4 regions of the Streptomyces sp. NPDC048441 genome follow, and region 3 is predicted to be linked to each of the others. Evidence: riboswitches for the same ligand, from Rfam matches in the RefSeq annotation. Region 3 holds a riboswitch; each other region holds the start of a gene.
The links. A riboswitch is a leader RNA that binds a small molecule or an ion and turns the genes downstream of it on or off. The one in region 3 is predicted to bind cyclic di-AMP.
Positions count from the first base shown of each region.

Region 1 (5,170 bases), on a different contig from region 3:
ATGTCGAGGATCTTCTCCTCGAACGCTTCGTCGGGCGTCGGGGTCTTCGTGCTGCGGCGGGCCATCGCTGCTGCGGCTCCTTCACGGTGTCTGCCAGGGCATCAACGGGATCTGACGCCGACCATTGTGGACTGTCCCACTGACAACGCCGACCACGACCCGGACTTCGACCTCGACTACGCCGAGCGCGGAGCGGGAACTTCACCGGTTGTCAGCACGCTTGCATACAGTGGCAGGACTGGCAGAATTTCCAGCTTTCGCGATTCGAAGGGACGTACATGCCCATGGGTCACACGGCCACAGCCGAGGCCGGCTCCGGCGGCCTGACAGCGACCGAGCATCGGCTGGCCAACGGCCTGCGCGTGGTGCTTTCCGAGGACCACCTGACCCCGGTCGCCGCGGTCTGCCTCTGGTACGACGTCGGCTCCCGCCACGAGGTCAAGGGCCGTACGGGCCTCGCGCACCTCTTCGAGCACCTCATGTTCCAGGGATCGGAGCAGGTGCACGGCAACGGCCATTTCGAGCTGGTGCAGGGCGCGGGCGGTTCGCTCAACGGCACGACGAGCTTCGAGCGCACCAACTACTTCGAGACGATGCCCACGCACCAGCTGGAGCTGGCCCTGTGGCTGGAAGCCGACCGGATGGGCTCGCTGCTCTCCGCACTCGACGACGAGTCCATGGAGAACCAGCGTGACGTCGTGAAGAACGAGCGCCGCCAGCGCTACGACAACGTCCCGTACGGCACGGCTTTCGAGAAGCTGACCGCCCTCTCGTACCCCGAGGGCCACCCCTACCACCACACCCCGATCGGCTCGATGGCCGACCTGGACGCGGCGACACTCGAAGACGCGCGGCATTTCTTCCGTACGTACTACGCGCCCAACAACGCGGTCCTCTCGGTCGTCGGCGACATCGACCCTGAGCAGACCCTCGCCTGGGTCGAGAGGTACTTCGGGTCCATCCCCTCGCACGACGGCAAGCAGCCGCCCCGCGACGGCTCGCTGCCCGACACGATCGGCAAGGAGCTGCGCGAGGTCGTCGAGGAAGAGGTCCCGGCCCGCGCCCTGATGGCCGCCTACCGCCTCCCCGAGGACGGCACGCGCGCGTGCGACGCCGCCGACCTGGCGCTCACGGTCCTCGGCAGCGGCGAGTCCTCCCGGCTCTACAACCGCCTGGTGCGCCGCGACCGCACCGCCGTGGCGGCCGGATTCGGCCTGCTGCGCCTCGCCGGAGCCCCCTCGCTCGGCTGGCTCGACGTGAAGACGTCCGGCGATGTCGAGGTCCCCGTCATCGAGGCCGCTGTCGACGAGGAGCTCGCCCGCTTCGCGGAAGAAGGTCCCACCGAGGAGGAGATGGAGCGAGCCCAGGCGCAGCTGGAGCGCGAGTGGCTCGACCGGCTCTCCACGGTCTCGGGCCGCGCGGACGAACTGTGCCGGTACGCCGTCCTGTTCGGCGACCCGCAGCTCGCACTCACCGCCGTCGGGCGTGTGCTCGACGTCACCGCGGAAGAGGTCAAGGCGGCCGCAGCGGCCCGTCTGCGCCCGGACAACCGCGCGGTGCTCGTGTACGAGCCCACCACCGCCGCCGAAGCCACCGAAGAAGACGCGGACGAAGAGGAGGCGGCGAAGTGACCGAGGCCGCGACGATGCAGTTCCACCCACAGCCCCAGGCGGGCACCGCACGGCCGTGGGCCTTCCCCGCGCCCGAGCGCGCCACTCTGGACAACGGCCTCACCGTGCTGCGCTGCCACCGCCCCGGCCAGCAGGTCGTCGCCGTGGAGATCCACCTCGAGGCGCCGCTCGAAGCCGAGCCCGCGGGCCTGGACGGCGTCGCCACGATCATGGCGAGGGCCTTCAACGAAGGCACCGACAAGCACTCGGCCGAAGAGTTCGCCGCCGAACTCGACCGCTGCGGCGCCACGTTGGACGCGCACGCCGACCACCCCGGCGTCCGCGTCTCCCTCGAAGTCCCCGTGTCCCGCCTCCCGAAGGCGCTCGGCCTGGTCGCCGACGCCCTGCGCGCGCCCGCCTTCGCGGACAGCGAGGTCGAACGCCTCGTACGCAACCGCCTGGACGAGATCCCGCACGAGGCCGCCAACCCGGCACGCCGCGCCGCCAAGGAGCTCTCCCGGCAGCTCTTCCCCGCGACGTCGCGCATGTCGCGCCCCCGCCAGGGCACCGAGGAGACGGTCACGGCCATCGACTCGGCGGCGGTGCGCACCTTCTATGAGAAGCACGTCCGTCCCGCCACGGCCACGGCCGTCGTCGTGGGCGACCTGACGGGCACCGACCTGGACGCCGTCCTCGCCGACACCATCGGTGCCTGGACGGGCGGCACGGCCGAGCCGCGTCCGGTGCCTCCGGTGACCGCCGACGACGCCGGGCGCGTCGTCATCGTGGACCGCCCCGGCGCCGTCCAGACGCAGCTGCTCATCGGCCGCGTGGGACCGGACAGGCACGACCGCGTCTGGCCCGCGCAGGTGCTCGGCACGTACTGCCTGGGCGGCACCCTCACCTCGCGCCTGGACCGCGTCCTGCGCGAGGAGAAGGGATACACCTACGGCGTACGGGCGTTCGCCCAGGTCCTGCGCTCCACTCCGGAAGGCACGGGCGCCGCCATGCTCGCCATCAGCGGCTCCGTGGACACCGAGTCCACGGGACCGGCCCTCGGGGACCTGTGGCAGGTCCTGCGCACCCTCGCGGCCGACGGGCTCACGGACGCCGAGCGCGACGTCGCCGTGCAGAACCTGGTGGGCGTGGCTCCGCTCAAGTACGAGATGGCGGCGTCCGTCGCGGCCACCCTCGCCGACCAGGTCGAGCAGCACCTGCCGGACGACTTCCAGGCGCAGCTGTACCGGCAGTTGGCCGAGACAGGCACCGTGGAGGCCACCGCCGCCGTGGTGAACGCCTTCCCCGAGGACCGGCTCGTGACGGTGCTCGTCGGAGACGCCGCGCAGATCGAGGAGCCCGTCAAGGCGCTCGGCATCGGTGAAGTGAGTGTTGTCACGGGCTAGCCGAGACAGACGGCGCAGCTGAGACACACAGGACCCCGGTGGCCGGAAAGGCCACCGGGGTCCTCATATGTCCGAATTAGTACGGAGGTTGTGTGTCTGCCCTGTGGCGTGCGCTACAAAAGTCCTGATCCGTTTGTCGATTGAAAGATGTCCCGCTTAGCGTCGGTCCGGCTGTCCGCCATGCAGTACGCCGCATCCGTGGCACCGGACAGTCATCGCCGAGTCCCCGTACGGCGCGAGCCAGGGGAGCCGGGGACCCACATGTCCCCTGGGGTGAATCGGGCACCTTGCCGCGAGGTGAGGGACCCGTAGGAGACCTTCCTGCTCCGAACCCGTCAGCTAACCCGGTAGGCGAGAAGGAAGGAAAGGATCAGCCGCTTCATGGCGTTCACCCGTGCCACCGGGAAGCACCGTCGCCCGAGCCGCATCACGCGCACGACCGCGAACGTAGCGGGCGTCGCCGCGCTCGCCACCACCGGTGTCATCGGAGGCCTGGCCGCTCCGGCGCTCGCCGCCGACGATGCCGCGGCCCTCGAGCACACCGGCCTCACCCAGGCCATCTCCGTCGGCGACTCGCTCGCCGCGAGCATCGACGCGCAGGCCGCCGCCCAGCAGCAGGCCGCCGACGACGCCGCGGCCGCCAAGAAGGCCGAAGAGGCCGCCAAGAAGAAGGCTGAAGAGGCCAAGCGCAAGGCCGAGGCCGAGGCGAAGGCCAAGGCCAAGAAGGAGCGGGAGGCCAAGGAGCGCGCCGCCCGCGAGGCCGAGCGCAAGCGCCTGAACAGCTACGTCTCCCCGATCGCCGGCTCGTACGTCTCCACGGGCTACCAGACCGGCGGCGCCATGTGGTCCTCCGGCAGCCACACCGGCATCGACTTCCACGCCGCGTCCGGCACGTCGGTCCACGCGGTCGGCTCCGGCACCGTGGTCGAGGCCGGCTGGGGCGGCGCCTACGGCAACAACGTGGTCATCAAGATGAACGACGGCACGTACACCCAGTACGGCCACATGTCGTCCCTCGGTGTCACCGTCGGCCAGGCGGTCACCCCGGGCCAGCAGATAGGCCTCTCGGGCGCCACCGGCAACGCCAGCGGCCCGCACCTCCACTTCGAGGCCCGCACGGGACCGGACTACGGCTCGGACATCGACCCCATCGCGTACCTGCGGTCGCACGGCATCAACGTCTGATACATCTGATACGTCTGATTCCGCCCGCCTGTCACGCCCACCTGTTTCATCGAAAGCCCCGGCTCATCACGAGCCGGGGCTTTCGCTGTTCCTGCGCCGTTCCCGCAGCACCTTTGGCCAAAAAATATCCATGAATTTCCGCCCGCCTTCGGAAATTCAGCCGCTCTGCAATAGAGTCACTGAAACGGCGTCGATCGACCGCGTTTCGCGGGGATTAAGGCGGAGGTCAGGCCATGCGCATTCCCGCGCACTCGGTATGCACGGCCATCCGGGACGACATCGTCTCCGGTGTCTACGAACGGGGTGGCCGGCTCACCGAGGAGCTGCTCGCGCGTCGCTACGGAGTCTCGCGCGTCCCGGTCCGCGAGGCGCTGCGCACCCTGGAGGCCGAGGGCTTCGTCGTCACGCGCAGGCACGCGGGCGCGTGCGTCGCGGAGCCGACCGAGCAGGAGGCCGCCGACCTCCTGGACATCCGTATGCTCCTGGAGCCGCTGGGCGCCGCCCGCGCCGCGCAGCGCCGCACGGAGGCGCACCTGAAGGTCCTGCGCGGCCTCGTCAGGCTCGGCCAGGAGCGCTCCAGGCGCGGCCGGAGCGAGGATCTGCGCTCGCTGGGCGGCTGGTTCCACGAGACGCTCGCCCAGTCGTCGGGCAGCCCCGGCCTGACCGCGCTGCTCATCCAGCTCCGGCACAAGATCGCCTGGATGTACGTCGTCGAGACCCCGGCGGCCCCGGCGGAGTCCTGGGCGGAGCACGCCGCGATAGTCGACGCGGTCGCTCGCGGGGACGCGGAACGGGCCAGGTCGCTCACCGTGGCCCACACGGAACGGGCGGCGACCGCGCACCGGCTGCGCATTCCCCTGCGGGATGACCGTGACCGTGTGAGGGATTCGCAACATGCCGTAAACACGGTGGGCCTCCGGCATTAACAGAGGCGCCGTATACAAAGAAGTGTTATTCGGCGGGGGATTATTT
Region 1 is NZ_JBICXM010000012.1:157,542-162,711, reverse strand. It holds gene ACGFSB_RS27635 (DNA topoisomerase (ATP-hydrolyzing) subunit A) at 1-65, opposite strand, end outside; gene ACGFSB_RS27630 (M16 family metallopeptidase) at 279-1,631, shown strand; gene ACGFSB_RS27625 (M16 family metallopeptidase) at 1,628-3,013, shown strand; cyclic di-AMP (ydaO/yuaA leader) riboswitch at 3,220-3,382, shown strand; gene ACGFSB_RS27620 (M23 family metallopeptidase) at 3,395-4,198, shown strand; gene ACGFSB_RS27615 (GntR family transcriptional regulator) at 4,432-5,124, shown strand.
Region 1: linked by a shared signal. The riboswitch ahead of ACGFSB_RS27620 (M23 family metallopeptidase) and the one ahead of ACGFSB_RS29070 (transglycosylase SLT domain-containing protein) in region 3 are both predicted to bind cyclic di-AMP.

Region 2 (5,170 bases), on a different contig from region 3:
AATCTGTGGGAGATCTACGGAGACCCGCACGGAACGGCGCTCTTGCTCTTACAGCCGCTGGACTCGCGCTCTTACAGCCGCTGGACTCGCCTTCTTCTCCGGATCCGACGATGTGTTCCATACGGCCACCTCGAACACCCGAGTGGCCCGTAAGCCATTGGTCAAACATCTCAGACCTCAGGCCTGCGCTCGCCGTGCCGGGTCGCTTGCTCAAAGGCGTACCCGATGCGCAGCACCTGTAGGTCGGCCCGGTGCGGACCGACGATCTGCAGCCCGACCGGCAGGCCCCCCGGAGTGAACCCGGCGGGCACCGAAAGGGCCGGGCTGCCGGTCGCGGACACCAGGTACGCCGAGCGCATCCAGTCCAGATAGTCATCCATCGGCACCCCGGCGACCTGCTCCGGATACTCCAACTCGACGGGGAACGGCACCACTTGACTGGTCGGCAGGACCAGGGCGTCGTACCTCTCGAAGAACTCCCGCACCCGGTGGAACAGTTGGCCGTGCAGCTCGGTGGCCCGCGCCAGGTCGATGCCGGTGAGCGTGCTTCCCTGCCGTACGTTCCTGACCAGGCTGGGTTTCATCCGGTCGGCTTCCGTCTCCAGGAGCGCGCCGAGCCCCAGGTGGAACTGCCAGGCGCGGAAGGTCCGGAACACTTCGTCGGCGCCGGACAGATCGGGGCAAGCCTCCTCGACCATGCACCCCAGGTCGGCGAACACCCGTACGGCGGGGGCGAGTACGTCGGTGACTTCGCGGTCCACCGGCACCGCCCCTCCCAGATCCGGCGACCACGCGATCCGCAGCCCCCTCGGATCACTCTCCAGTGACCCGCCGAACGCGCTGCCCGGAGTCTCCAGGGCGATCGGTGAACGCGGGTCGGGCCCGGCGATGACGGAGAGCAGCAGCGCCGCGTCGCCGACCGTGCGCGCCATCGGCCCCTGTACGGCCATCGTCGACCACGGGTCGGTGTCCGGCCAGGAAGGCACCCGGCCCGGCGAGGGGCGCAGGCCCACCACGTTGCAGAACGACGCGGGGTTGCGCAGCGATCCGCCCATGTCGCTGCCGTCGGCGAGGGGGTGCATGTTGCAGGCGAGCGCGGCCGCCGCTCCCCCGCCGCTGCCGCCGGCGGAGCACCGGAGGCCGTACGGGTTGCGGGTCGCCCCGAAGACCGGATTGACGGTGTGCGAACCGGCCGCGAACTCGGGCACGTTGGTCTTCCCGATGGTGATCGCCCCGGCGGCGCGGATGCGCTCGACGATCAGCTCGTCGCGGTCCGGGACGTTGTCGGCGAGGAGCGGCGTCCCGTAAGTGGTCCGGATACCGCGGGTGTCGTGGGTGTCCTTGTGGGCGATGGGCAGCCCGTGCAGCGGGCCCAGCGGTTCGCCGTGCGCGGCCCGTTCGTCGGCGGCGTGCGCCTCGTCGAGCGCGCGCTCGGCCACCAGGGTCACCACGGCGTTCACCGCGCCGTTGACCTGCTCGATCCGGTCCAGGTGCGCCTGGACGACCTCACGCGCGGACAGTTCGCGGGTGCGGAGCCCGGCGGCGAGCTCACGGGCGGTGAGGTGGACGAGCTCGGAGGCTCGCGCCTCCTGCGCTTGGTTCGCTTCAGGGCTCATACGCCGAGTCCTTCGCATTCAGCGAACGGCTGAAACACCGCCCGCCTGTTGACTCCCGCGGATCACCGGCCCATGCTCGCCACCATGCTGTTACGTACGTCCTGTACATTTTTTACAGGAACCCTTTTCATGGAACTGGGGAGCAGCCGCCCCCGGAAGAGGAGAGACGCGCCATGAACCGACCGTCTGCCCGCTATGTCCTGCCCCAGTTCACCGAGCACACCAGCACGGGGCAGCGGACCCTCGATCCGTACTCGAAGCTGCTCGAGGAGCGCATCGTCTTTCTGGGTACGCCGATCGACGCCACCTCGGCCAACGACGTGATGGCGCAGTTCATGCACCTCGAATATCTGGCGCCCGACCGCGACATCGCGCTCTACATCAACTCCCCCGGCGGCTCGTTCAGCGCGATGACCGCGATCTACGACACGATCCAGTTCGTCACCTGTGACGTGGAGACGACCTGCCTGGGCCAGGCCGCGTCGGCCGCCGCGGTCCTGCTGGCCGCGGGCACCCCCGGCAAGCGGTTCGCGCTGCCCGGCGCCCGGGTCCTGATCCATCAGCCGTCGTTCGCCGAGCCCATCCACGGCCAGACGTCCGACCTGACGATCCAGGCCGACGAACTCCTGCGCACCCGCGCCCAGCTGGAGCGGCTGCTCGTCCAGCACACAGGGCAGAGCCCGGAGCGCGTCACGGCCGACATCGAGCGCGACAAGATCCTGAGCGCCCCCGAGGCCGTCGAGTACGGCCTGGTGGACCGGATCATCTCGACCCGCAAGTCCTCACTCCGCTCCCCGGACGCGAGGTGAACCGCCGATGCTGCCGCCCGAACTCCCTCCGCTGCCCGCACTCACCCGCGCCGAGGGCGAGTTGATCGACCGGTACCTCGAAGTGGTCGATCTGGTGGGCCGGATCAACCCGGCCCGCGCATCGGACACGTACGGCGGACTGCGCGCCGCCCAGGCCCTGGTCGGCAAGGCCACCGCGCTGCGCGACGCGCTGACGCTCATGCACCAGCGGGGCGAGAGCGCCGTGCACGCGCCGACGTTGGCGCGCGCCCTGCGGGTGCTCGACGGCGAGCGGCGGTCCTCGCGGGTCACCATGCCTCCCCCGTCGGCGTCCTGAGCACGCGTCATATTCGCGCCGCGGACCTGGAGCGTCCGGGGCCGGTCTTAAACGGACCAGTCGGGCTACCTCGTTCGGCGTAGCCAATCGTCGTATTCTCGGCCGGTCCCAGTTGCACCACGTGTGTACGCGGCGGGCGGAATCTGACGTTCCGGTGCTGGTAGAACGATCGTCGAGCCCCTCGGCCCGATCCCGAATCCTGCCTTGTCCACCCGAACGGTTCAGCCGTGAGGAGCCTCACAAAAGGCCGTTTCGGCTCGGAATTCGGGCCTTTCACAGGTCAAGATCCCTTCCGACGACAAGACCCCGCCACACGGCGGGGCGGTCCGGGCGGACGCCGAGTCCTGCCGCCGCCCGGATATCCGGTCGACATCGGTGCACCGGCAGGAGTGGAGGACCCAGGCATGACGGGTCGGTTCCGGAAAGTCCGGACGACGGCCCTTGGGGTGAAGCCGCACACCGCGGCCGGGCAACTTCGCCAGCCCGAATCCGACAGGTCATCCTTCACAGGCGGCTGACGAAGGGTTGCGCATGACCGCGCTGAATCATGTTCCGTCGCTGCTCACCAGGGCCGGCTCCGCATCGGTCCTCACGCTCGCCGTCGTAGGCGGCACCCTCGTGGCCCCAGGGCTCACGTCGGAAGCACAGGCCGCGACACACGGGACGAAGGCGCTCCAGATCGCCGCATCCAAGAAGGGCTCTCCGTACCGCTATGGAGCGGCGGGGCCACACCGGTTCGACTGCTCGGGCCTGACCCTCTACTCGTTCAAGCGCACGGGCAAGAAGCTGCCGCGCACCGCCGCGCAGCAGTACAACAAGACCCGCCATGTATCGGCGTCGAACCGCAGCCGCGGCGACCTCGTCTTCTTCCGCTCCGGCCGGAGCATCTACCACGTCGGCATCTACGCCGGTAAGGGCCGCATCTGGCACGCGCCCAAGAGCGGGACCGTGGTGCGCCTGGAGAAGATCTGGACGAAGAGCGTCTCGTACGGCAGGGTGCGCTGACCTGCCGCCGGGCGGCGGCGGCCGGCCCCACGGCCGACGCCGTCGCCCGGCGCGCCCGCCGCGCTTGGAGTGCGCCGACCCGGATACTCGTGCGGCATGGCCGACGACAGCGGCACCCACGCCGCTCACGACACCCGCAACGAGACGCCCTTCGAACGCGCCGACCGCAACTTCTCGGAGATCCTCCAGGAGTTGAGGGTCACGCAGACCGGCGTGCAGATCCTCTTCGCGTTCCTGCTGACACTCGCCTTCACCCCGCGCTTCCCGTCTCTGGACACCGTGCAGCGCGCCACCTACGTCACCACGCTGCTGCTCGCCGTCCTGGCGGCGGCTCTGTTCACGGCACCGGCCGCGGTGCACAGGGCGCTGTTCCAGAGGCGCGCCAAGCCGCTGATCGTGCGGGTCTCTTCGCACCTCGCCCGGATCGGCATGGGCGTCCTGATGTTCGCCCTCGCCGGATCCGTGCTCCTGGTCGTGGACGTGGCGGTGGGCCGCACCGGCGGGATCATCGCAAGCGCGGGCACACTGCTGGTGTGCGCGGGCCTGTGGGGCGTACTCCCCCGTCTGCTGCGCCGCTCGGCCTCGCGGCAGCACGTCACGCGAGAGCCGCCTCGCTGAGGAGCACCAGGCCGAGCACGCCGAGTGCCGCGCCCGTGCCGCCCTCGACGGCACGGGCCGTACGCGGTCTGCGCAGCCAGTTGCCGAGGCGGTCCACCAGGATCGCGACGGCCGGGAACCACACGAGGGCCAGGGCGACGATGATGGACGCGAGAAGCAGCGTCCTGGGCATCGCGGGGCTCCCCGCGGGCACGAACTGGGGCAGCACGCTCAGGAAGGTGATCGGCGCCTTGGGGTTGAGGGCATTGGTCAGGAAGCCCTGCCGCAGGCTGCCGGCGCCCGCCGCCTTCGGCTCCGCGTCGGTGTCCGGGGCACCGAAACTCTCCAGCGGCCGGGCCGCCGACCGCAGCGCGCGGCAGCCGAGGTACAGCACATAGGCGCCGCCCATGATCTGCAGCGCCCGGAAGAGGGCGGGCACCGCCGTGAGGACCGCCGCCACCCCGGCCACCGCGAGCGCCGTGTGCACCAGGAGCCCGCCCGCGACGCCGAGCGCACAGGTGACGCCCGCCCGTCGGGAGGCGAGCGCGTTGCGCACCACGACGGCGAAATCGGCGCCCGGCATGGCGACCATGCCCGCGGCGACCCCGGTGAAGGCGACCAGTTGTGCGTCCATGTCCCCCACCCTGCCGTTCTTCTGCCTTCAGCAGGTATGTGGAATATCCTGGGTCTGCCTTAAGCAGACGTTTAGCCCCAGGCGCCCAGGCTCTCTCCCGCACCAGGAGACACCATGTACGACCCGACGCGGCTCGCCGCACTGGTGGCGGTCTCCGAGGCCGGGTCCATCACCCGCGCCGCCGAGCGCCTCG
Region 2 is NZ_JBICXM010000017.1:167,609-172,778, forward strand. It holds gene ACGFSB_RS33035 (amidase) at 171-1,616, opposite strand; gene ACGFSB_RS33040 (ATP-dependent Clp protease proteolytic subunit) at 1,790-2,425, shown strand; gene ACGFSB_RS33045 (hypothetical protein) at 2,433-2,741, shown strand; cyclic di-AMP (ydaO/yuaA leader) riboswitch at 3,096-3,269, shown strand; gene ACGFSB_RS33050 (C40 family peptidase) at 3,273-3,746, shown strand; gene ACGFSB_RS33055 (DUF6328 family protein) at 3,843-4,364, shown strand; gene ACGFSB_RS33060 (LysE family translocator) at 4,342-4,977, opposite strand; gene ACGFSB_RS33065 (LysR family transcriptional regulator) at 5,092-5,170, shown strand, end outside.
Region 2: linked by a shared signal. The riboswitch ahead of ACGFSB_RS33050 (C40 family peptidase) and the one ahead of ACGFSB_RS29070 (transglycosylase SLT domain-containing protein) in region 3 are both predicted to bind cyclic di-AMP.

Region 3 (5,170 bases):
CGCCGCCGCCGAGGTCCGGCTCGACGACGAGATCCTCGACCGTATCGACGAGATCGTCGCCCCCGGTGTGACACTCAACCCCGCGGACATCGACTACAGGCGGCCGGCCCTGACCGACTGCGAGCAACGCCGCAGGCCCGCTCACCACCGCTGACAGCGGTCCGCCTGCGAAGAAGTTCCTGCCGGCAGCAGTGCATGCGGCACGGCTATCTCACCTCGAAGGCGGCCCGCAGGGTGTCGCGTTGGGCGCGCACCTAGTGGATGTCTGCCTCGTACAAGTCGGTATGACCTTCCGCAATGTGTTGCTGGAACGCCTCGTTGCCCTGCGCGGCCGGATTCGAGCGCGGGAAAACCGAATCCCCGGACGCCGTGATCCACGAGCATCACAATGGCAACACCGTCCGTTGCCGCCACGGCGGCAACTAGCCCAGAACACCTCGTGAGTGAGCAAGAAGAGGGAATGACGTGAGTGAGAGCCAAGACCTGTCCGACGTGTCGGGCAGGCTGAACACCGGGGTCGCGCACAACGCACGAGTGTGGAACTACTGGATCGGCGGCAAAGACAACTACGAGATCGACCAGCAGGTCGGTGACCAGGTCGCCACGATGTTCCCAGTCATCCGAGACGTGGCCCGTGCGGACCGCCAGTTCCTTGCCCGCACGGTGCGATTCCTGACCGCCGACTGCGGCGTGCGGCAGTTCCTGGACATCGGCACCGGACTGCCGACCCTGGCCAACACCCACGAGATCGCCCAACGGATCGCACCCGAAGCCCGGATCGTCTATGTCGACAACGACCCCATCGTGCTCGTCCATGCCCGCAGCCTGCTGACCGGTACCCCCCAGGGAGCTACCGATTACATCGACGCCGACATCCAGCACCCGGACAGCGTCATGGAAGGTGCAGCGGCAACCCTCGACCTGGACCGGCCCGTCGCGGTCATGATGCTGGGCATCCTCAACTTCGTCCTCGACACCGGCGAGGCCCAGGAGATCGTGCGCCGGATCATGGCCTCGGTCCCCTCCGGCAGCTACCTCGCCTTGACCCACCCCACCACCGACACCGATCTCGGCGGCGAAGGCAACGTCGAGGCCATGCGGTTCTGGAACGAAAACGCCACCCCGCCGATCACCGCCCGCAGCCGCGCAGAGATCAGCGCGTTCTTCGACGGCCTGGATCTCCTCACCCCCGGCCTCGTGTCATGCGCGCACTGGCGCGCTGAGACCGACTCCGGGCCCACGCTCCCGCAGTTCGGCGCCGTTGCTATGAAACCCTGACCGAAGGCTGGCTCGCCTACATGGCGAAGAGGTCGTACGCACGAAGGTGGAGTCCGCCGAGATGTCCCCGTCGATCTCGGCTACCGCACCTACTGCGGCCTGGACCTGCGGGAATGGTCCCGGCCCCCGGGAACCCCACGTGCCCCGCACGGCGTCTTGGCTACCGTCACCACAGCGCCGCACGGAGGTCAGATCAGGTCATGGCACACGACGGAGACCAGTCGACCGACCGCGCGGCCGATGGCGAGGGCGACGGCGTGGGCGACAACCCCACCGAGCAGCCGGGCGGCGGCATCAGCGGGACGCTCGGCGCCGTCAGGCGCTACCGCCGCGCGCTGTACGGCTTCACCCTCCGCGTGTCCGTCGTGACCGCAGTGCTCGGCTGCGCGATCCTGGCCGGCGGATTCGCGGCGGCATGGGACACCTTCGAGGGCGTCCGGGACTACGCGGACGCCAACATCGCCAACGAGGACTCCTACGTGGCCTACGCGGAGGATGCCATGCCAGAGCTGGCAAGGGTGTTCTTCGTGATGGTGCCGCTGTTGCTCGTTCTGGGGCTCCTCGTCGTTTCCGTCCTGCACACCGCGTACGCCGTCGGCGACTCTCACGCCAGGCACGGCGGCGGACCGCTGGCCACCCGCGAGTTGTGGCGGCGCACACGCGGGCGTTTTCCCGCCGCCCTCGCGGTCAACACGCTGACCGGACTGGCTGTGGGCGCCGTATGGATGGCGGGCCTGGTGCTGTGGGGCATCGTCGAAAGCGGCGAGGTGCCTGGTGTCGAGCCCACGCCCCTGGGCGAAACCGCGACCTGGCAGTACACCCTGGTGGGGTGGGTGCTGCCGATCACCGTGTGGTGTCTGGGCCCGCTGCTGTACGCCCGCCTGGCGCTGGCCACCGCCGAGACGGTGCTGGAACTCCGTTCCCCGTTCGTGGCGTTGTACCGCTCCTGGGTGCTGACCCGCCGCGCACGACGGCGCACCCTCGGCGTGGGCACACTGGTCACGGCGGCAGCCGTGCTCTTCTTCCTGCTGGCCCGGTACGCGGCCGCTCCCCTCGTCCACCTCGCCGGACTCGGAATGCTGTGGCTCAGCAACGACAATGTGTGGATCACCGGCGTGCTGGTGAAGGTGCTGCCCTCAGCCGTGGCCCTTCTCCTGCTGTCCCCGGTGGTCATGCCGCTGGTGTGCGCACTGTTCGCCCGTCTCCACGGAGACCTGCTCGCACGCGAGGAGGCGGCGAGGGGCGCCGGGGTGGTGGGGGCTTCAGCGGCCGGCCGCCCGACCGGCAGGGTCTCGTAACAGAGGCCATTCCCCTTGTCGGTTCCCCGCGTTGGCGACCTCCGCGGAAGGATCGAGGGAGGGGCAGTTGAGTTCCGTCCACGGCGGTCATCAAGTCCTTGGCGTCGCGGCAGCCTGATCCCGGTGAGGATATGTTCCTTTTGGCATGGAAAGCGGCTCTTGTATCGCGTTCACTTTTGCCCGAAAAAGATACTTCTTCACACCATTAATGGCGTATAGAAAGTGCTGTCCCTATTGCGGGGGGCTCTGGCGAAATGGCGTGCTCTGATATGCCGTCGAGTCGCATTCCAGCGCGTATTGCATTCAGTGAATTGAGTCACACCGGCGGCCTCGACCCCGGGATCCACTGAACGCACTTCCGTTCTGTGCAAAGAAAGTTGGGCTTTTCGATCAAAGGATGCGAGTGGTCCTGGTTGCCAGGGACCGGCATCGCACATTCCTTATTCGAATTTGGGTCTTGTTCCATGCGGGCTTTCTCGCCTAACGTCACCGCCAATCCGGATGGAACGCCGAATCCTGCCGCCATCCAGAAACCATCCCACCCACTCACTTACGCACGGCAGGAGCGGGGGACCCAGGTAAGCCGCCGATCCGGATTCCGGAACGGCTCGGGGTGAAGTCGTATTCACAGTGCGACCGGACATCTCCCGTCCGAACCCGACAGCTCACCTCGTAGGCGACGGAGAGGAATTCGCCATGCCCGCAAAGGGAAAGCACCGCCGCCCCAAGTCCAGTTCACTCACCCGGGGCATCGCCGTGGCAGGGACTGGTGGCGCCGTACTCGTTCTCCCGGTGCTCGGCGCAACCGCCGCCGGAGCGGCGCAGCCGGCCGGCACGACCGCCGGGCCCGCCGCGGCCTCGAAGACCTACGTTGTCGTCGCTGGCGACTCGCTCTCCAAGATCGCCCGAGAGCACTCCCTGAGCGGCGGCTGGAAGAAGCTGTACGAGGACAACCGCAGCGCCCTCGGCGCTACCCCGCGGCTGATCCACCCCGGTCTCAAGCTCACCCTCGGCGAGAAGGCCCCGGCCGAGCCCACGAAGAAGTCGGCCGCCCCCAAGGCGTCCGCCGAACGGGCGGACCGCTCCGAGCGCGAGAACACGCTCGCCGCCGAGCCCGCCGCTGCCCCGGCTAAGAAGTCCTACACCAACGACCTCGACGGCTGGATCAACGAGTCGCTCGACATCATGGCCCAGCAGGGCATCCCCGGCTCCTACGAGGGCATCCACCGCAACATCATGCGCGAGTCCTCCGGCAACCCGCTGGCCACCAACAACTGGGACTCCAACGCTGCCGCCGGAACCCCGTCCAAGGGGCTCTTGCAGGTCATCGACCCCACGTTCACCGCCTATCACGTGCCCGGCACGTCGCTCGACGGCTTCGATCCGGTCGCCAACATCACCGCCGCCTGCAACTACGCAGCCGACCGGTACGGCTCGATCGACAACGTGAACGGCCCGTACTAGACCTAGATCTGGACCTAGACCTAGACCGCGTCCCGTCTCGTCTCGTCCGCTGTGAGCCCCGGCATTCCATGTGTCCGGGGCTCAGGCCTGTCTGAGGCCACGCACCGCTCTCCGCGAATTTGCTCGCCGACTGCCTGAGATCACCCTCCCTCAAGAGAATCCGTCAGCCGCTCATGCAGTGACGTGCCGTCATATAGCGCCCCCGCACATGGACAACTCCATGCGCAATTCCGCTATTTTCTCTGCCCGTTGCGTACGCTCCCTCTCAACTCCCTTACAGAAGCGCGCCGAGCCGACACGGCCTGCGAGTTTCCTGATCTCAGCGGATTGCGCCGGGGAGGGGATGAGATTGAGGCCGACTGGGCCACCCGTGAACCCTTCCGGTTGCCGACCAGAATCGCGTGAGCGAGTTTGGTGGAAGCAGAGAGGGCCCTGGAGGGGGGTGCGTCCGATCGCAGCCGTTCGATTCTCAGGAGGAATGGTGACCAACCCCCAGCAGGACCCGAATCAGCACGAAGGCCCCGCAGACGGCGGAGCGGCAGGCACACCCGGCGTCCACGACGGCGGCGCAGACGGAGGAGCCGACGGCCCCGCAGACGGCGGCGCAGCAGGCACACCCGGCGTCCACGACGGCGGCGCGGACGGAGGAGCCGACGGCGGCGCAGACGACGGAGCAGATGGCGGCGCAGACGGCGGAGCCGACAACTCCGGCAGCGGCTCTTGAGTCTCTTCTCGACCGAGCTTCAGGACACCGACGCCACAGCAGGCGTCGGTGTTCTGGAGACACGGCTGACCAGCCTGAGCCGAGAGCAGTTCGCCCGCGACGTCTGGGCGCGCAAGGCGCTGCTCACACGCGGCGCCAGCGACTTCTGTGACCTGTTCTCCGCCGAGGCCGTGGACGAGCTGATCTCGCGCCGGGGACTGCGTACGCCCTTCCTCCGCGTTGCCAAGGACGGCTCCACGCTCCCCGAGTCATCCTTCACCTCGCCCGGCGGTGTCGGCGCCACCATCGCCGACCAGCTTGACGACACCGCCCTGTGGCGCGGGTTCGCCGATGGCGCCACACTCGTACTGCAAGCTCTGCAGCGCACGTGGGAGCCGGTCGCGGACTTCAGCGCCCGGCTGAGCGG
Region 3 is NZ_JBICXM010000013.1:180,366-185,535, reverse strand. It holds gene ACGFSB_RS29085 (aldo/keto reductase) at 1-154, shown strand, start outside; gene ACGFSB_RS29080 (SAM-dependent methyltransferase) at 466-1,278, shown strand; gene ACGFSB_RS29075 (hypothetical protein) at 1,479-2,576, shown strand; cyclic di-AMP (ydaO/yuaA leader) riboswitch at 3,074-3,268, shown strand; gene ACGFSB_RS29070 (transglycosylase SLT domain-containing protein) at 3,273-4,040, shown strand; gene ACGFSB_RS29065 (BatC protein) at 4,519-4,764, shown strand; gene ACGFSB_RS29060 (cupin domain-containing protein) at 4,761-5,170, shown strand, end outside.

Region 4 (5,170 bases), on a different contig from region 3:
CCGATGATCTCCTCGACGGGGACGGTCGGGTCGTCGTAGTGCGTGTAGAAGAGGTCGATGTAGTCGGTGCGCAGGCGGCGCAGCGACTCCTCGGCACCGGACTTGATGGTGCCGGCGGACAGGCCCTTGTATTCGGGGTGGGCGCCGACCTTCGTGGCGAGCACGACGTCGGAACGGTTGCCGCGCGCGGTGAGCCAGTCGCCAATGACGGTCTCGGACTCGCCACCCTTGTTGCCGGGCACCCAGGCCGAGTAGACATCGGCGGTGTCGATGAAGTTGCCGCCCGCGGCGGTGTAGGCGTCGAGCACGGCGAAGGACTGGGCCTCGTCGGCCGTCCAGCCGAAGACGTTGCCGCCGAGTGCGAGCGGGAAGACCTCGAGGTCGGACGAGCCAAGCTTGCGAAGAGAAGTCATATGGGAGGCAACGTACTTACGGAGCGCAGCATTCCGTACACGCATCCCTGGGATCCATAGGAGCAGGAGCCCCGGACATGCCGAACCGGCAGCCCTGACGTCGGGGGGTTGTCGCCAGGACCGCCGGGGTACGGGGTTACGTCAGACCGTCCTGCCCTTGTCGCGCAGCCACGCCGCCGGGTCGACCCCGGTGGAGGCGCCGCCCGGGTGGACCTCCAGGTGGAGGTGCGCCCCGGTCACGTTGCCGGTCGCGCCTACGCGGCCGATGACGTCGCCGGTGGAGACCTTCTGGCCGACGCTGACGCTCATCGAGGACTGGTGGCAGAACCACAGCTCGGTGCCGTCGTCGAGTTCCATGACCGTGCGGTAGCCGTACGCCCCCGCCCAGCCGGCCTCCTTGATGGTGCCGGAGTGGATCGCCTTGATGGGCGTACCCGTGGGGGCCGCGAAGTCCAGGCCTGTGTGGTAGCCGGAGGACCACATCGAGCCGGGCTGACCGAAGGTGCCGGTGACGGTGTACGAGGCCACGGGCAGGATGTAGCTCTTCGCGAGCTTGGCGAGGCGCTCCGCCTCTGCCTTCCTCTTGGCCTCCGCCTCGGCCTTCTTCTTCGCGGCGGCCTTCTCCGCGGCGATCTTCTTCTCGGCCGCGGTCTGCTTGGCGGCGGCCTGTGCGGCAGCCTCCTTGACGGCGGCTTCTTCGCTCGCCTGCTGGACCGCGTCGTCCGCCTGGTCCTGCTGGTTCTCGGCCTGCTCCATGATGCGGGCCCGCAGTGCCTCGCCCGCGTCTGTGGTGCCCTGCTCGGCGTCCGATGTGCTGACGCCGGCGGCGGAGAGGGGCGCGGCGGCGGTCTGCACGCCGTTGTCGGCGGAACCGGAGTCGTCGGAGTCGTCGGATATCAAAGACCCCACGCCCGGCAGCGACTTGGCCTCCGGGAGCGAGTCCGTGACGGCCGAGAGGTCCGGCATCTCGATGGAGACCGGGGGCTTGCCGCCCTGCGCGGTGGCGATGCCGCCCGCGCCGACTGCGGCGATGACGCCTACGCCGAGAACAGTGGAGCTGCGGGCGAGCCCGCCACCGCCCCGCTTGTGGACGCGGTGCCTGCCGCGGACGGGACGGATGGAGTCCTCGGTGGGATTCCATTCCTCCCAGGAAGATGTTTCGTCGTACCCACCGAAATCGTCGTCATTCGGTACGTACACGCCTTGGGGGGCAGGGCGGTTGGACGCCACTGGGGCGCACTCCTTTCCTTCCTTCTCGCCTACCGGGTTAGCTGACGGGTTCGGAGCAGGAAGGTCTCCTACGAACAGCCGGCACGGATGCACAGCTGCCCGATTCACCCCATGTAGGTGGTTCCCCGGCTCCCTTGCGGGATTAGGCGCGTGCGCGCGGAGCCGACTCGAGTGACGGCTGGGACGACCGCGCTGCGTTATCGAACGTTAATAGACAGCAGGGCCGGAATCCAAGCTGTTCCGGCTGATCGTTAACGCCTTTGGCCTGCACTTAACGGGACACGGGGGGCTGGAACGGGGCGAGTTGACCCCAGATCTTCACACACCGGAGCTTCACATTTCCTGGACAGTGCGTCAGTTGCCGGACGGAGGGGTGTCCTTCAGTCACGTCCAGTGACATCAGGCGGAACGCGACGCGGTGAGGTGCCCGTCGCCGACGGCCGCCGCACCGCGAGCAGCGCCATGTCGTCCGTCGTCCCGCCCCCGGTGTGCAGCCACACTTCCTCGGTGAGCGTGGCGAGGAGGGTGTCCGGGCCGTTGGGTCCCGGGAAGATGCGGCCGCCGAGCCGGGCGGCCGGGTCGTAGAACTCGCCCCGGTGATCACGCGCCTCGGAGAGCCCGTCGGTGAAGAGCAGCAGCATCGCCCCCGGCGGGAACTCCGTCTCGTCCGCACGGTCCGGCCAGGTGCCGAGTTCGCCCATCCCGAGCGGCAGCGCGGGCTCGGTGGCGGACAGGACGCACAGCCGCCCGTCGCCGCGCAGGAGCAGCGGCCCCGGGTGCCCGCGATTGATGAGGCGTACGAGACCGCCACTGTGCGGGATCTCCGCGAGGACGGCGGTGGTGAACCCTTCGAAGGCGTCGAGACCGTCCCTGCGCGTGCCCTCACGCGCGAGCGCCCGCTCCAGGCGCTGCGCCACCGCCTCCAGGGTGGCCTCCTGCTCCGCGGCCTCCCGGAACGCCCCGATGACGACGGCGACGGCCGCCACCGCGCTCATGCCCTTGCCGCGTACGTCGCCGACGATGACGCGTACGCCGTGCGAGGTGTCCTGCACGGCGTACAGATCACCCCCGATGAACGCGTCGGCCTCCGCGGCCTCGTAGCGCGCCGCGACGTCGAGCCCGCCGATCCGGGGGTCCGGCTGCGGCAGTACGGCGCGTTGGGCGGCCTCGGCGATGGAGCGTGCGGAGGCGAGCTGTTCGTCGCTGCGGGATACGACGCGGTTGATGAGGACGGCGAGCACGGCCACGGTCGCCACCGTGATCAGTTCGGTGACGGCTTCGACATCGGTCGTGGTGCTGGTCCTGAAGTGCAGGCCGAGCACAGCGGCGCAGGAGCCGACGCCGGTGAGGGCGGTGCTGATCAGCGAGTAGAAGGGGGCGGCGACCAGCGGGGCGGCGGTGAAGAAGGGCGCGGCGGTGAACGCGGCCGGGGTCACGAGGTCGTAGACGATCCCGACGACGAGGAGCAGCAGAGGAAGGGTCCGCACGAACGCCCGCTCATGCCTGACGTCGGAATCCGTGCGGGGCACCTTGCGCAGGCCCCTGCCGCTTCCTCCTCGCTGCCCCACCGGTCTTCTCCTGCCGCGTTCCGCGGCCAGGACCAGATCCATGACCACGCCTCGTCCAGGGTTCCCGGCGCGGGGGCGCGGGGCGACCGGTGTGGGCCGATCGGGTTGAACCGCGCCCCGAAGCGGCGCTCACGCGGAAAACACCGAAGGCCCGGATCCATTACTGGATCCGGGCCTTCGGCCTTTAGTAGCGGGGACAGGATTTGAACCTGCGACCTCTGGGTTATGAGCCCAGCGAGCTACCGAGCTGCTCCACCCCGCGCCGTTGAATGCAACTCTACGCCATCAGAGGGAGTGAAGCGAACCAGCTCAAGGCTCAGGTGTTCTCGGCGTGCGTCAGCGTCTCCCAGGCCACGAACAGATCGTCCGTCCCCTCGGGCCGCCGCTCCTCCGTGTATTTCGCCGTCTCCGGCAGATCCAGCTTCAGCCGGTCCCGCAGGTGGTTGAGGCCGACCTCGGTGTCGGGCCCCATGTCGCGCTGCACCTTGCCGCCGCACAGCCAGCCCGGCGCCCGCGCGCCCAGCTGGTACTTGGAGTGGAACTCGAAAGCGGCCCGCAGCCGGTCCTTGACCTCGCCGTACAGATCGACGCCCTGGTGCCAGGCGGTCTCGGCGATGTGCGCGGTGGCGGCGAGGGAGTAGCTGGCGTGCTTGAAGTTACGGCAGGACTCCTGGGAGAGGCCGTCGGCGAAGGTCTTCTGCCCGAACCAGTACTTCTGGAGCTCCGCCGCGGTGTTGATGCCGCTGCCCTTCGGCGAGACCGGCAGCGGCCCGTCCGACTTCAGGTAGAAGTAGGCGGGCACCCGGGTCCTGAAGTGCGTCACCGCCTTCTCGAAGTCCTCGTGGTCGTCGAGGAAGACCGCCATGCCCATGGTCGCGTCGGCCATCACCAGGTCCCAGTTGCCGTTGAAGTCGGCTGACCCGTTGAGGACTTGGGGCAGATAGGCGGTACGCAGCATCCGCTCGAAACGCAGCAGCTCGCCGTCACTCCAGCCGTCGTAGGTATAGCGCACGGCTTCGGCCGCACGCGCCCACGAGGAGGCGGCCCAGGCCGTCTGGAGGCCCGCGTTGGCCTCCGTGTGCTTGGTGATCACGCCCGACCAGGCGTCCATGATCTGCACGGCCTTCTTGGCGTGCGCACGGTCGCCGGTGATGTTCCAGAGCAGAGCCTGGGTGTACGCGGCGATGGCGTCCTCGCGCTCTTCGACGCAGCCGTGGCCCGGACGGGTGTCGGGCGGGCACTCGACGACGGCGTACGGCTTGGCCTGGTAGTCCAGGGCCGCGTACTTACTGCCCCGCATCTGCTCGAACGCCTTCAGCCAAGGCTGTTCACGAGCCGCGACATGTGCGCGCACCCGCGCCAGCTGCCCCTTGCTGACGAGCACTCCGGGATGCTCGAAGGCCTGACCGGTGGGCCGCGCCCGCTCGGTCGCCCCCTCTGCCGAGCCGCTCCCGGACCCGCCGCAGGCCGCACAGACGCCGACGAGGAGGGGCCCGAGCATCATCACGAGAGCCCGTCGTACGAAACGTACGGAGCGGACGGAACCCATGCTGCACCTCCGGATCGACCACCTGGCAGGCCCAGCGTCGCTCGCGGACCGCGAGGGCGCAGGCGAGGCGGGTCCGTTCGGGCGACCGGCAGACCGGGGGAACGCCACAGGCCCAGGTCAGAAGCTGCCTGACCTGGGCCTGAGTGGTAGACCGTGTGGGACTCGAACCCACAACCAATGGATTAAAAGTCCACTGCTCTGCCAATTGAGCTAACGGTCCTCGTGCCGAGGCACCCCCCGAGCATAGCGGGAGAGGCCCGGCAGTCCGATCGGGTATTGCCTCCTTGGCCCGTCGCGCGTTCCGCGACGGGCCGCTGGCGGGCCTCGGGCGACCGTCGGCGACCGCGGGGCCGGTCAGGGATCGGCCGGGTCGGGTGCCCCGCGCCGGGCCGCGTCGCGGGCCGCCGTGC
Region 4 is NZ_JBICXM010000003.1:20,923-26,092, forward strand. It holds gene ACGFSB_RS07995 (aldo/keto reductase) at 1-413, opposite strand, end outside; gene ACGFSB_RS08000 (M23 family metallopeptidase) at 555-1,643, opposite strand; cyclic di-AMP (ydaO/yuaA leader) riboswitch at 1,655-1,802, opposite strand; gene ACGFSB_RS08005 (PP2C family protein-serine/threonine phosphatase) at 2,024-3,253, opposite strand; tRNA gene ACGFSB_RS08010 (tRNA-Met) at 3,400-3,473, opposite strand; gene ACGFSB_RS08015 (alginate lyase family protein) at 3,528-4,760, opposite strand; tRNA gene ACGFSB_RS08020 (tRNA-Lys) at 4,905-4,980, opposite strand; gene ACGFSB_RS08025 (amino acid permease) at 5,115-5,170, opposite strand, start outside.
Region 4: linked by a shared signal. The riboswitch ahead of ACGFSB_RS08000 (M23 family metallopeptidase) and the one ahead of ACGFSB_RS29070 (transglycosylase SLT domain-containing protein) in region 3 are both predicted to bind cyclic di-AMP.